Regions from separate parts of the Methylobacterium sp. E-046 genome, predicted to be linked through region 2. Evidence: predicted binding sites of a transcription regulator. Region 2 holds the regulator's gene; each other region holds the start of a gene.

Region 1 (3,415 bases), on a different contig from region 2:
GGCAGCCGCAGCAGCGCGTGACCGATCCGGCCCGCGCCGCTCTCCCGGGCGCGGCTCAGGATCGTCTCGATCTCGTGGTCGGTCAGACCCGGGATGATCGGCGAGATGTTGACCATCACGGGCACGCCCGCCTCGCTGAGGCGACGCATCGCGGCGAGCCGCTTCTCCGGCCGCGGCGCGCGGGGATCGAGTCGCCGGGCAAGGTCCGGATCCAGGGTCGGAAGCGAGAGCGCGACGAGCACGAGGTTCCGCGCGGCCATCTCGGCGAGGATGTCGAGGTCGCGCAGCACGAGGTCGGACTTGGTGGTGATCCCGACGGGATGGCGCGCCTCCCGCAGCACCTCGAGCACGCCGCGGGTGATGCGATGCTCGCGCTCGGCCGGCTGATAGGGGTCGGTGGCGGTGCCGAGGGCGATCGTCTCCGCACGATAGCTCGGCGCCGCGAGTTCGCGGGCGAGGAGCCGGGGCGCGTCGGGCTTGGCGACGATCCGCGACTCGAAATCGAGCCCCGGCGACAGGCCGAGCCACGCATGGGTCGGGCGGGCATAGCAGTAGATGCAGCCGTGCTCGCAGCCGCGATAGGGGTTGATCGAGCGGTCGAACGGGATGTCCGGCGAGGTGTTGCGGGCGATGATCCGGGCGGATCGTTCCGGGGTGACCTGCGTGCGCAAGGCGAGCGGTTCATCGGATTCCCAGGTGGAATCGTGGAACGCCTCCCGCTCGGCCGCCTCGAAGCGGCCGGCCGGGTTGGCGGTCGCCCCGCGTCCGCGCCGCGCGCCCGCCGGTGGTGTACTGGTGCCGAGCCGCGCCGAGGCGTCGGGTCTCGATCCGTCCCCTGGCCGCACCATGACGAGTCGCTCCTGTCCCCCGACGGGAACATAGAGCGAACGCAGAGCGCATGCGACGCTCTTTTTTGAGGCAATCCACGTCTGAGCGCGCTCCTCGGTCACACCAGCGCCTTCCGGAGACGGATCAACGGTTTACGGCCGCGCAAAATCGTCTATGCGCGCTCATGCTCTCCGCGGTGACCTATCTGGCCGACCCGGCCGATCCGGACGCGATCGATCGTCTGGCCGACACGCTCAGCGTGCTCGTCTCCGGCGTGGCCGGCGGCCTGATCGGCGACGCCGTGATCGTGACGGGCCGGGAGAGCGAGGCGGTCACGGCCGTGGCGGAGGCCACCGGCGCCACCCTCGTCCTTCATCGGGACGGCAATCCCTACGCGGCGGGTGCGGCCGCGGCCCGCCGGGACTGGGTCCTCTGCCTGGAAGCTGGCGACGTCCTCGGCGAGGGCTGGATCCGCACCCTCGACCGCTTCGTCGGGACCGCCCGCCCGGAGATCGGCCTCGGACGCCTGCACCGACCGGCCGCCGGCTGGCGCCGCCGCCTCGTCGGTGGGATCGAGGTCCTGGCCGGTGCCCGGCAGGCCCGGGCTGGAGACGTCGTGCGGCGGGCGGCGCTGCGGGCCGGGAACGCCTTCGCGCCTCGCCTCAGGATCAGGCCGCTGATCGCGCGGATCGACCGGGCCTGATCGGCAGAATCTATCCGTGTCGCTCGTTGTTGTCGGACATTCCTCCTCTACAACACCCCGTTCAGGGAGGAAGATTTGCCGTCTTCTCGCCTGCGAGCGGACGCTGACCTGATCCCAGCCTGGAAGGATTGCCCAATGGATTCGTCAGGCCTGATGGGTCGGAAGTCGGTCGACGACATCCTTGAGAGCGGCGAGGGCGAGCAGCAGCTCTCGAAAACGTTGGGCGCCCTCTCGATCACCGCCATGGGGGTCGGCGCGATCATCGGCGCCGGCATCTTCGTCCTCACCGGCACGGCGGCGGCGCAATATGCCGGGCCGGGGATCATGCTGTCCTTCGTGCTCGGCGGCATCGCCTGCGCCTTCGTGGGCCTGTGCTACTCCGAGATGGCGGCGCTGATCCCGGTGGCGGGATCGAGCTACACCTACACCTACGCGACCCTCGGTGAGTTCTTCGCGTGGCTGATCGGCTGGGACCTGATCCTCGAATACGCCATGGGCGCGGCCACGGTGGCGGTGGGCTGGTCCGGCTACGTCACCAGCATCCTGAAGGACGTCGGGATCGTGATCCCGGCTCAGTTCGCCCACGCGCCCGGCACGCCGATCGACGGTGGGGGCACCGCCCTGTTCAACCTGCCGGCGGTGCTGATCGTGGCCCTGATCACGATGCTGCTGATGCGCGGCACCAAGGAATCGGCGCGCTTCAACAACATCATGGTGGCGGTGAAGCTCACCGTGGTGGTGGCCTTCATCGCGCTGGGCTGGGGCCATGTCGACTCGGCGAACTGGCACCCGCTGATCCCCGACAACCACGGAACGTTCGGAGAATTCGGCTACAGCGGCATCCTGCGCGGCGCCGGCGTGGTGTTCTTCGCCTTCATCGGCTTCGACGCGGTCTCGACCGCGGCCCAGGAAGCGCGCCGCCCCCAGAAGGACATGCCGATCGGCATCCTGGGCTCGCTCGCCGTCTGCACGATCCTGTACGTGCTGGTGGCCGCCGTTCTCACCGGCCTCGTCCCCTACAAGGACCTGAACGTGCCCGATCCGATCGCCAAGGGCGTCGACGCGATCGGCATCGGCTGGTTCTCGATCGCGATCAAGCTCGGCGCGCTCACCGGCCTGACGACGGTGATCCTCGTGCTGCTCTACGGACAGAGCCGGATCTTCTTCACCATGGCGAGTGACGGCCTGCTGCCGAAGATGTTCTCGCAGGTCCACCCGACCTACCAGACGCCCTACCGCAGCCAAGCGCTCATCGGGGCGCTGGTCGCCCTCGTGGCGGCCCTGGTGCCGATCAACATCCTGGGCGAGATGGTCAGCATCGGGACCCTGGCCGCCTTCATCCTGGTCTGCGGCTCGGTGATCTACCTGCGCCGCACCGACCGTCACATGAAGCGCCCGTTCCGCGTCCCCGCCGTGCCGGTGGTGCCGATTCTCGGCATTCTGCTCTGCCTGCTGCTGATGATCGGCCTGCCCCTCGATACGTGGCTGCGGCTGGTGATCTGGATGGCGGTCGGGCTGGCCGTGTACTTCTTCTACGGCCGCAAGCACTCGGTGCTGCGCCGCAAGGAGGGGAATGCGGCGTAGCGCCGTTCGATGCGCGAAGTCCCCGGCCGTATCGGGTGCGGCTCTACCGCGACGATCTGGGAGTGACGGCGTCGCGATCCTTCACACCGACACGCTCGCCCCGCGCCGCAGGTGCTCGTCGAGCCGCGGCATGATCTCCACGAAGTTGCAGGGCCGGTGCCTGTAGTCGAGTTGCTGGGCCAGGATGCCGTCCCAGGCGTCCCGGCAGGCCCCGGGGGAGCCCGGCAGCACGAACACGTAGGTCGCCCGCGCCACCCCCGCGGTGGCGCGGGATTGCAGCGTCGAGGTGCCGATCTTGTC
Region 2 (3,415 bases):
CACCGATCCCGCGGCCCGGGGACGTCGTGGCCGCCACGGCCCGGCTGCTGCCGCCGCCGGAAGCCGCCCGGCCGGGCGGCTACGATTTCGCCCGGGACGCCTATTTCCAGGGGATCGGCGCGGTGGGCTCGCTGGTCGGCGCGGTCTCGATCCGCGCGCCGACCGAGCCGCCGCCCCTGCACCTGCGTCTCGCCGCGATGCTGGACGACGCGCGCAACGCGCTGACCCGCCGGATCGCACAGGCCGAGGGCGGGCAGGCGGGAGCCGTGGCGGCGGCCCTGGTGACCGGCAAGCGGGGCCTGATCGGGCCTGAGACCAACGACGCGCTGCGCGCCGCCGGCATCTACCACGTCGTATCGATCTCCGGCCTGCACATGGTGCTGGCCGCCGGCGTGGTGTTCTGGCTGGTGCGGGCGGTCCTCGCCCTGGTGCCGTATTGCGCGCTGGTCTGGCCGATCAAGAAGATCGCGGCCGGCTTGGCCATGCTGGGCGTCACTGCTTACTGCGCCTTCTCGGGCTGGGACATCGCGGCCGAGCGCTCGCTGTTTATGACCCTGATCATGCTGGGCGCGATCCTGGTGGACCGGCCGGCGCTGTCGATGCGCAACCTCGCCCTCGCCGCCCTGGTCGCCCTGGCCCGGGAGCCGGAGGGTCTCCTCGGCCCGAGCTTCCAGATGTCGTTCGGGGCGGTGGCCGGGCTGATCGCCTGCGCACGGCTGATCGACGGCCGGCTGTTCGTGCGTCCCGGGGCAGGACGCATCGGGCGGCTCGTCGGCACCGGCCTCTCGGCGATCACCGGAACCCTGGCCACGACCCTGGTTGCCCAGGTCGCCACCGCGCCCTTCGCCACCTACCATTTCCAGACGATCCAGCCGTTCGGGCTGGTGGGCAACGCCCTGACGCTGCCGCTCGTCTCCCTGGTGGTGATGCCATCCGCGGTGATCGGGTGCCTCGCCTATCCCTTCGCCCTCGACCGGCCGATCTGGTGGCTGATGGGCCAGGCGGTGGGCGGCATGCTGGCGATCGCGCAGTGGATCGCCGGGTTCGAGCGCGCCACCCTCGTGCTGCCTGCCTTCGGGACAACGGCGCTGATCCTGCTGACCGCCGGTCTCCTGCTGGCGACGCTCCCGGTCTCGCGCCTGCGCTGGCTCGCCGCGCCGCCCATCCTGCTGGGCCTCTGGCTCGCGGCCCTGCCGGATCGCTACGACCTCTACGTCGACCGGCAGGGCGGCGGCGCTGCGGTGCGCGGACCGGACGGCCGCCTCGCGGCGCTGGGCAGCCCCTCGGGGTTCGTGTTGGAGCAGTGGCTGAAGGCGGACGGCGATGGGCGGCGCCCCGGCGCGCTGGCCGCCCCGACCGGCGGCGGGCATTGCGACCGGCTCGGATGCACCGCGCGCCTGCCGGACGGACGGGCGGTCGCGCTGATCCGGGACCGGCGCGCCTTCGCCGAGGATTGCCCCCGCGCCGCGGTGCTGATCACCGGCCTCACGGCGCCCCCGACCTGCACGGGCCCGTTCGTCATCGACCGAAAGATTTTGTCAGAACGCGGCGCCGTGGCCCTCAGGGCCGAGGCCGCGGGGTTCACCGCGCGCTATGCCCGCAGCCTCGACCGGGGCCTGCCGTGGCGACTGCGCCCGGATCCGCGGCCGACGCCGCAGCGGCCGATGACCGCCGCGGCGGACAGCAGCCGCGCGGATGACTCTGTCGCGCCCACCGACGCTGACCGGGCGGGCGCCGGAAGCGGGCCCGGCGACGCGCCGGCCGCGCCGCTTCAGTAGCGGCGGACGAGACTCACGAGACGGCCCTGGATCTGGACCCGATCCGGCCCGAGGACTCGGGTCTCGTAGGCCGGATTGGCAGCCTCGAGCGCGATGGAGGAGCCGCGGCGGCGCAGGCGCTTGAGGGTCGCCTCCTCGTCGTCGATCAGGGCCACGATGATGTCGCCGGTATTGGCGGTGTCCTGCTTGCGGATCACCACCAGATCGCCGTCGAGGATGCCGGCCTCGACCATCGAGTCGCCGCGCACCTCCAGGGCATAGTGTTCGCCGCCGGCCAGGAAGTCCGGCGACAGGGTGATGGCGTGGCTCTGGTTCTGGATCGCCGAGACCGGCGTACCGGCCGCGATCCGGCCCATGACGGGGATCGAGATGGCCCGGCCGGATTCGTCGATCATCCGGGCATTGGCGGGGAGCGGCGCCTGCTTGGACTTGCCGCCTTCCACCACGCTCGGGGTGAAGCGGCGCGGCTCGGCGGCGGGGGGCTGGACCGGAGCCGCCTGGGTCAGGCTCTCGGGAATGCGGATCACCTCGATGGCCCGCGCCCGATTCGGGAGGCGCCGGAGGAAGCCACGCTCCTCCAAGGCGGTGATCAGCCGGTGGATGCCCGACTTCGACTTCAGGTCGAGGGCGTACTTCATCTCGTCGAAGGACGGCGGGACGCCGCATTCCTGCATGCGGTTCTGGATGAAGCGCAGGAGGTCCAGCTGCTTGCGCGTGAGCATTGATGGGGCCTCGCGGCTTGTGGACCGCCTCGTGGCGGTCTCGGAAACAAATCACGAACACGTTAAACGTTCCGCAAGTGTTCCGCAAGAGAGTTATGGCCACGCTCGCGTCGCCGCGGGCGCATCCGGGCCAGAAACGCATTGACGGCGCAAGCGGAGCCGTTTCAATGCACACCGCCGCCCGCCGGAGGGGAAGAAGCCGGGGCGCGGCCGGGATCAGGCTGGGATGACGAGGATGCGACGACCCGCAGCTCTGCTGCCCCTCGGCCTGATCGCCCTAGGTCTTGCGCTCGCAGGGTGCACCACCGGGTTCTCCTACATCTCGCGGAACTACGTCGCGCTGACCCCTCAGGTGGTGACGATCGGCTGCAAGGAACCCTACGAGGTCTACGACAACCGGCAACTGCGCCGGATGCTGATCGTCTCGAACACCCTGCGCGAGTATGCCGGCTGCAACCTGAGTGAGGCGCGGATCGACCCCGAGCCGGGAGCGACCCGGGTGACGCGCTTCCGCACCGCCGCCCGCGCCTATCTCGACGAGACCGTGCGGGAGGAGTGCCGGATCACCGGCGAGACCGTGTTCGACGCGCTGAAGTCCGAATTCGCCTACGCGTGCGACGGGCCGGTCGAGAAGCGCGGCACGGTGGTCCCGCGGTTGCCGGGCCGCAATCCGGGCCTGATCCAGCGCTGATCCGGCTCAGGTCCCCGGTTTCGGAAAGGTGCGCTCGGCCGCGTCGCCAGCCGCCGCCAGCAGGGCCCGGGCGAAGGCGCGGGCCTCGGCCCGGTCCAGGATGATCGCGGCGGTGACGGGGCCGCCCCCGAGATCGGACAGCGCGAGTTCCAGGCGCACCCCGTCGGGCACGGCGCTCGCCTGCAGACTCCAGCCACCGCCCCGATCCGCGCTCTCCGCCATGG
Region 3 (3,415 bases), 190 kb from region 2:
CCCGCGGTGCCGGCCGCCGAGCAGTCGGCGAGCTTGCCGGGCAGGCGCAGCTTGCGGGTGGCGCTCTTGCGGGCGACCTCCTTCTCCTGGCGGCGGCGCAGGCGCTCCTCGGCCCGGTCGATCACCCAGTCGAGCAGCTTGTTGGCCTGGGCCGGGGAGGCGGCCAGCCAGTGGTCGAACGCGTCGCGCACCGCCGTCTCGACGATGCGCTGCGCCTCCACGGTGGCAAGCTTGTCCTTGGTCTGGCCCTGGAATTCGGGCTCGCGGATGAAGACCGACAGCATCGACGCGCAGGTCGCCATGACGTCGTCCGTGGTGACGGCGGTCATGCGCTTGGCCTGATTCACGCGCTCGGCGTGCTCGCGCAGGCCGCGAAGCAGGGCGACCCGCAGGCCGGCCTCGTGGGTGCCGCCCTCCGGCGTCGGGATCGTGTTGCAGTAGGAATGCGAGAACCCGTCCTCGGTGACCATCCAGGCCACCGACCATTCCAGCGACCCGTGGGAGCCCGGCTTGGTGATCTTGCCGGAGAACATCGCCTCGGTGACCAGTTCCTTGCCGTCGATGTCCCGGGCGAGGTAGTCGCGCAGGCCGTCGGGGAAGCGATGCACGGCCTCGGCTGGGACATCCTCCAGCCCTTCGAGGAGCGCGGGGGCGCAGCGCCAGCGGATCTCGACGCCGCCGAACAGGTAGGCCTTCGACCGCGCCATCTTGAACAGGCGGCGCGGGTCGAACTTCAGCGAGCCGAAGATCTGGGAATCCGGGTGGAAGCGGACCCTGGTGCCGCGGCGGTTCTGCACCCGGCCGATCAGCTCCAGCGCGCCCTGCGCGTGGCCCCGCGAGAAGGTCTGACGATAGAGGGTCTGGTTGCGCGCGACCTCGACCTCCAGCACGTCGGAGAGCGCGTTCACCACCGAGATGCCGACGCCGTGCAGGCCGCCCGAGGTCTCGTAGACCTTCGAGTCGAACTTACCGCCGGCGTGCAGCGTGGTCATGATGACCTCCAGCGCCGACTTGCCGGGGAATTTCGGGTGCGGGTCGACCGGGATGCCGCGGCCGTTGTCGGTGACCACGAGGGCGCCGGTCTCCTCCAGCTCCACCTCGATGAAGCTGGCATGGCCGGCCACCGCCTCGTCCATGGAATTGTCGATCACCTCGGCGAAGAGGTGATGCAGCGCCCGCTCGTCGGTGCCGCCGATATACATGCCGGGCCGGCGCCGGACGGGCTCCAGTCCCTCCAGCACCTCGATGTCGGAGGCGGTGTAGCCGGCTTCCGGCTCGGCCGCCGCGATCGCCGCCACCGAGGCCGAGGCGGCGAGCCGCCTGCGGGGCTCGGGTAGCCGGGCGGCCGTTCCCTTGCTGCCCGGTCCGAACAGGTCGCGCGCCGTATCGCTCACGCGCGGCCTCCGCGCCCGCGGCGCATCGGCCGGCTCCGGCTCGCGCACACGGTTCTGGGGAGAATGAGTCCGGGATTGTGGAGCATGCGCCTTCATCCCCGCATGATAGCGGAACAAAACAGAAACATCAAAGCCGTTCGCCCCCGGGCGATGCGGACCCATCATCGCATGCTGCGCCGCCGCGAGCGAGGGCCGCCGCGCCACGCCCGGCCGGAACGTCGAATCCGTCTGTCATCACGACGTTGCACAAATCGGGGTTAAGGCTTCGTCGTGACCCGCCCGTACGGCCTCGGCAGTTCTCCCCCGGAACCGTTCCACGGGATCGACGTTGAAGGCCAGAATAATCTTGACCGTGGTCAGGGAGCCGCAGTCGATGAGTGACGCCGCGATCGAGGCCCGCCGCCTGACCCTGATCCGCTTCGAGCACGCGGCCGGTGCCGCCTTCGGATGCGAGGACGAGGCGACCGGCGTGCCGCCCGTCCGCGCTCTGGTGATGTCCACGACGATCGCGCTGGCGACCTTCGCGACCGTGGTCGCGGCGACGATCACCTACCTGGTCTGAGCCGGGCGCGCGCGGCCCTCAGATCTGTCGCAGGTAGGGCGCCGGCTTCTGCCCCAGGATCCGCCACGTGCCGGCGAGGCCCAAGAGGATCGCCAAGGCCACCGCGGCCCCCGCCGCCAGGAGCGCTCCGGAGAGGTCGAGCCGGAAGTCGAGGTGCATGACCTTGGCGACGATCACCCAGCCGGCGAGGGTTCCGGCGGCGAGGCCGAACAGGGCCGTCACGAGGCCGAGGGCTGCGTATTCGAGTCCGTAGGCGGTCAGAAGCCGCGCGCGGCTCGCCCCCAGCACCTTGAGCACCACGGCGTCGTAGAGCCGCGCCCGGTGACCGGCCGCGATGGCGCCAGCCAGCACGAACAGGCTCGCCAGGACGGCCACGGCACTTGCCCCGCGGATCGCCAAGACCAGCCGACCGACGAGGTCGCCGATGGCGTCCAGGGCGTCCTTGACCCGCACGGCGCTGACCGACGGGAAGGTCTTCGCGACATCCCGCAGGATGTGGTTCTCGGTCGGCGCGTCGGTGCCGCCGGGGAGCGTCAGCGTGGCGAGGTCGGAATGCGGCGCCCCCCGGAAGGTGCCGGGCGAGAACACCATCACGAAGTTGATGCCGAGGTTGCGCCACTCCACCCGGCGCAGGTTGAAGATCGTCGCGGTGAGGTCGCGCCCGAGCACGTTGACCGTGATGGTGTCGCCGAGCTTGAGGCCGAGCTGGCGGGCGAGGTCGGCCTCGAAGGAGACCAGGGGCTTGGCGCCCTGCTCGGCGCTCCACCACGCGCCGTCGGTGAGGCTCGAACCCTCCGGAACGGTGTCGGCGTAGGTGATGCCCCGGTCGCCGTCGAGCACCCAGGCGGCGTCCTCCGGGGGCCGGATCTTGTTGGCCGGCACGCCGTTCAGGGCGACGATCCGCCCGCGCATCATCGGCACGTCCTCGATCTTCGCGTTCGGCGCGGAGCGCGCCAGGAACGCGCGGAACGCATCCGCATCCCGGGACGGAACGTCGAGGAAGAACAGGTTCGGCGCCCGGGCCGGCAGGGTCGCGCTGATCGTGCGGCGGACATTGGCGTCGATCAGGCTGAGCGTCACGAGGAGCGTCACGCCGAGCCCCAGCGACAGGACGATGGCGGGCGTCAGGGCGCCGGGCCGGTGGAGGTTGGCGAGCGCCATCCGGGGCGCCGGCCAGCGCGGATGCGGCAGGCGGCGGGCGAGGGCCATCAGGCCGAGCGCCACCCCGTGCAGCAGGCCGAACGCGATGGCGGCGGCCGCGATGAAGATCAGCGCCACACGCCGGTCGAAGGCGGTGGCCACCGACAGGCCGACAAGGGCGGCGAGACTCGCGGTGAGCCAGATCCGGTAGCGCCAGCGCGGGCGCACCCGGGACGGGTCGACCGTGTCGCGGAACAGGCCGGAGACCGGCACGTCGTGGGCCCGGCCGAGCGGCGTGATCGCGAACGCGAAGGCGGTG
Region 4 (3,415 bases), on a different contig from region 2:
TCCGGCATGTGCTCCAGGGTGGCCTGAACAGTCGTGCCTAAGCCTCGCGGTTCGTCCAGGATCAGAACGCCGACGGCCGTACTCATGACTACCAACCTTCCAGTTCCAGGCGCCATAAACGACTGAGACCGGGTCGGCAGTTCCAACAATGATCCGATTTTGGTATCTTATCGTATGTTATCGATTGCAATATAAACCGGATTGCTACTTTAAAGTGTATCACCGCGGCGTGCAGATCCGCGGTTGGAGAACATACGGCATCTCGTGAGGCCGGCTTCCGGCGGCCAACGCACCTGTATCACCGTGCGCGGAGGTTAGGCGCTGCCGAACACGAACGAGCAGCGGCAAGGCGGTCGAGACGCTTTTCGGGTGACGGACCGTGCTTGAAGGCGGGCCCGCCCACAGGACGACGCTTGGCCGCTCTCCCCGCGTCCCAGTCTGAGTGTTCGGGACGCTGCTGGATCCGCGGTTCAACTTCGATGCTGTGTATGGCCCGCTTCCAACCTGCCCCGGATGCACAGACCGCCATCACGGTTTTCAACAATTGCCCGTGTTTTGCTGTTTTCCACGTTCGTTGTTTCGTGGCCGCTACAGGGCGCAATAAGACTGGAAGATACTGCCTATTTGGTACGCAATTTCAGGATAATACAAACGTCTATTGAAGTTTTTTACTATCGTTGATCAGATTGATGGTCGTTTGATCATTTTCTGTATTCGCTGTCATGGTCTTTCAGCTACAGATGTGTTATATTTTGCAATATGCAGTCATAGCCCTGATGAGGGTAAGCTTGGATTTTTAAAGAATTGAAGATATTCACTTTCAAATAATATAATTTCATACTGAATGCGGAATTTGTTTTGGCGTTAAGCTTGAATAGTCAGCATATTTCAATAATCGATAGTCCGACATCAGCTCAGAAAATCGTCGTTCGTCTGCAGGGACGCGAAAACTCACCCTGCTCGGACGTTCAACGATGGCTGCCGAGCGTCAAGTTTTGATCCCTAGAACGGCCACGCCTCCTCGGTCTTATCGCCCGCCGCTCGCTCTCCTGGCGCCACGAGCTCCACGATCTCGTCGAGCGGTTGCGTCACCCTGATGGTGCGCCCCGCTGCTGTGATGAAGGTCTCATTGCGCATCAGGTCCGTGTCGCTGAGCGCTTGGACGCTGGTCACGCGCAGGAGGTGCCGACAGCCGTCGCCGTCCTGCACCTGGAGGAAGTTCCCGACCCGCCGAACGGCAGACATCTCGTCGCTCCCGTATCGCTGGTGATCCCCGGCTCAGGCGCCCTGCAGGCTTTCCGCGAAATCGTCCGGCACCTCGCCCCATTGGCCGAGGATGGTCGCGGCTTCGAGTTCGCCGGTCTCATCGTCCGCCACGACCCTGATCGCGGCCGCGCCCGGCATCCGCTTGGCCAGGTTCTCAGCCTTCTTGATCGCGCCGCTCTCGGTCTGCGTGGGCTCCTGCCGGGCCGGTCGAAGCCGCTTCCGGTGGATCTCGAACGGCTGCACCACGAATGCCGTCTTCATCGCCATCTTCGTCCGACCTCTCCAAGGGAAGGCGTAAGGTGCCGCCACCGCCCGCGTTTCCGAACCCTATCCACACCCGTCCCCCGGAGCTTTCGCAAAGGGCGGACCCGCCGGTTGAACCGTGCCTGCGCATCGGGTTTGTTCTGTGTTCGTTCTAGCATGGCGGAGCGCTGAGTGCACATCAACCGGATCGACGAACTGCTGATCCAGAGCCCCGACGCCGTCCGCGTGCCCCTGATCGGCCAGGCGCTGTGCGCCGGCTTTCCCTCGCCCGCCGACGATTTCCTGGAGAGCGCGCTGGAACTGCCGCGTTGGCTGGTGCCGAACCCGCCCGCCACCTTCCTGTGGCGCATCGCCGGCTCGTCCATGGAGGGTGCCGGCATCTACGACCGCGACCTCGCCTGCGTCGACCGCAGCCTCAAGGCCGGCCACGGCAGCATCGTCGTGGCGGCGATCGATGGGCAGATGAGCTGCAAGCGTCTCGTCCTCGACGGCAACGGCGCGCGGTTGGCCTTCTGCAATCCGGACCTGCCGGCCTTCGCGGTCGACGAGTTCGGCGAGGGCGCCATCTGGGGCGTGGTCCGGTTCTCGATCCGCTGGCACGTCGCGCGCGGGCAGCTCTCGTGAGTGCGCCCGAAGCCCGCCTGCGCGACCGCATCGGCGGCGGCCGCGCCGTCGCGCTGATCGACGGCAACAGCTTCTACTGCTCGTGCGAGCGCGTGTTCGATCCCCGGCTGGCCGCGGTCCCGGTGATCGTGCTCTCGAACAATGACGGCTGCGCCATCGCCCGCACGGCCGAGGCCAAGGCGCTCGGCATCAAGATGGGCGACCCGTATTTCAAGATCCGGGATCTATGCCGGGTCCGGGGCGTGCGCGTGTTCTCGTCGAACTACACGCTCTACGGCGACATGAGCGGGCGCACGAACGCGGTCTATCGGCAGTTCAGCCCGCAGGTGGAGATCTACTCCATCGACGAGAGCTTCCTGAACTTGTCGGATGTGGCGCCGGGCCTGCGGGTCGAACTCGCACGGGATCTGCGCGCGACGGTGCGGGCCTGGACCGGGATCCCGACCTGCGTCGGCATCGGCCCGACGAAGACGCTGGCGAAGCTCGCCAACCACGTCGCCAAAACGGTGCCGGCGCTCGGCGGCGTGTGCGACCTGACCGATCCCGTGGCCTACGCACACTGGTTGTGCCGGGTCGCGGTCGCGGAGGTCTGGGGCATCGGCCGTGCATCCCTCGCCAAGCTGGAGGCGATGGGCGTCGAGAGCGTGGCGGACCTGCGCGACCTCGACCCACGTCCGGTGCGCAAGGGGCTGACGGTGGTGGGCGAGCGCATCATCCACGAACTGCGCGGGCTCGCCTGCCTGCCGCTGGAGATGGTGCCGGCTCGGCGCAAGGGATGCGCCGTGACCCGCTCGTTCTCAAGCCGCATCACCGAGCGGACGGTGCTCGAGGAGGCGGTAGCGGCGCACGCGACGCGGCTCGGCGAGAAACTCCGACGCGAAGGCCTCGGCACGAACCACGTATCCGTCTTCTATCACACCAGCGAGCACGACCACGGCGCGCCGATGCGCTCAGCCTCGACCACGGTCGGCTTGCCCGAGCACACGTCCGACTCGCTGGCGCTGATCAGGGCGGCCCGGCTCGGCGTCGCGAAGACGTGGCGCGAGCCCGGTGAGCGGCCCTGGCGCTACTCGAAGGCCGGCCTCATCACGAATGATCTCGTGCCGCTGTCGCACAGCCCGCGGGCGCTGATCGGCGCGCTGGACCGGGAGCGGTCCGAGCCGCTGATGGCGGCGATGGACGCGTGCAACCTGCGCTGGGGCCGGGGCGCGGTCGTGCCGGCGCGGGCCGGGCTGGTAAACCGCCGCGACTGGAACACCAA

Evidence for each region. The regulator LexA, encoded in region 2, represses DNA repair genes until DNA is damaged. The targets are predictions, from matches to a motif close to TGTTCNNNNTGTGTTCNG.
Region 1: a site for LexA is predicted at 873-890, ahead of MKK82_RS16115 (PA0069 family radical SAM protein). Genes of this name have one in related genera too.
Region 3: a site for LexA is predicted at 1,504-1,521, ahead of parE (DNA topoisomerase IV subunit B). Genes of this name have one in related genera too.
Region 4: a site for LexA is predicted at 1,667-1,684, ahead of MKK82_RS09080 (LexA family protein). Genes of this name have one in related genera too.

Annotation. Positions count from the first base shown of each region.
Region 1 covers NZ_JAKSYP010000172.1:72,840-76,254, reverse strand. The annotation lists gene MKK82_RS16115 (PA0069 family radical SAM protein) at 1-848, opposite strand, end outside; gene MKK82_RS16110 (hypothetical protein) at 1,013-1,531, shown strand; gene MKK82_RS16105 (amino acid permease) at 1,667-3,115, shown strand; gene moaB (molybdenum cofactor biosynthesis protein B) at 3,197-3,415, opposite strand, start outside.
Region 2 covers NZ_JAKSYP010000290.1:250,841-254,255, forward strand. The annotation lists gene MKK82_RS32785 (ComEC/Rec2 family competence protein) at 1-1,778, shown strand, start outside; gene lexA (transcriptional repressor LexA) at 1,772-2,500, opposite strand; gene MKK82_RS32795 (hypothetical protein) at 2,736-3,191, shown strand; gene MKK82_RS32800 (hypothetical protein) at 3,198-3,413, opposite strand.
Region 3 covers NZ_JAKSYP010000290.1:59,028-62,442, forward strand. The annotation lists gene parE (DNA topoisomerase IV subunit B) at 1-1,394, opposite strand, end outside; gene MKK82_RS31940 (hypothetical protein) at 1,768-1,956, shown strand; gene MKK82_RS31945 (ABC transporter permease) at 1,975-3,415, opposite strand, start outside.
Region 4 covers NZ_JAKSYP010000093.1:61,144-64,558, reverse strand. The annotation lists partial or broken gene MKK82_RS09095 (DNA-binding response regulator) at 1-86, opposite strand, end outside; gene MKK82_RS09090 (hypothetical protein) at 1,003-1,245, opposite strand; gene MKK82_RS09085 (hypothetical protein) at 1,279-1,533, opposite strand; gene MKK82_RS09080 (LexA family protein) at 1,702-2,154, shown strand; gene MKK82_RS09075 (Y-family DNA polymerase) at 2,151-3,415, shown strand, end outside.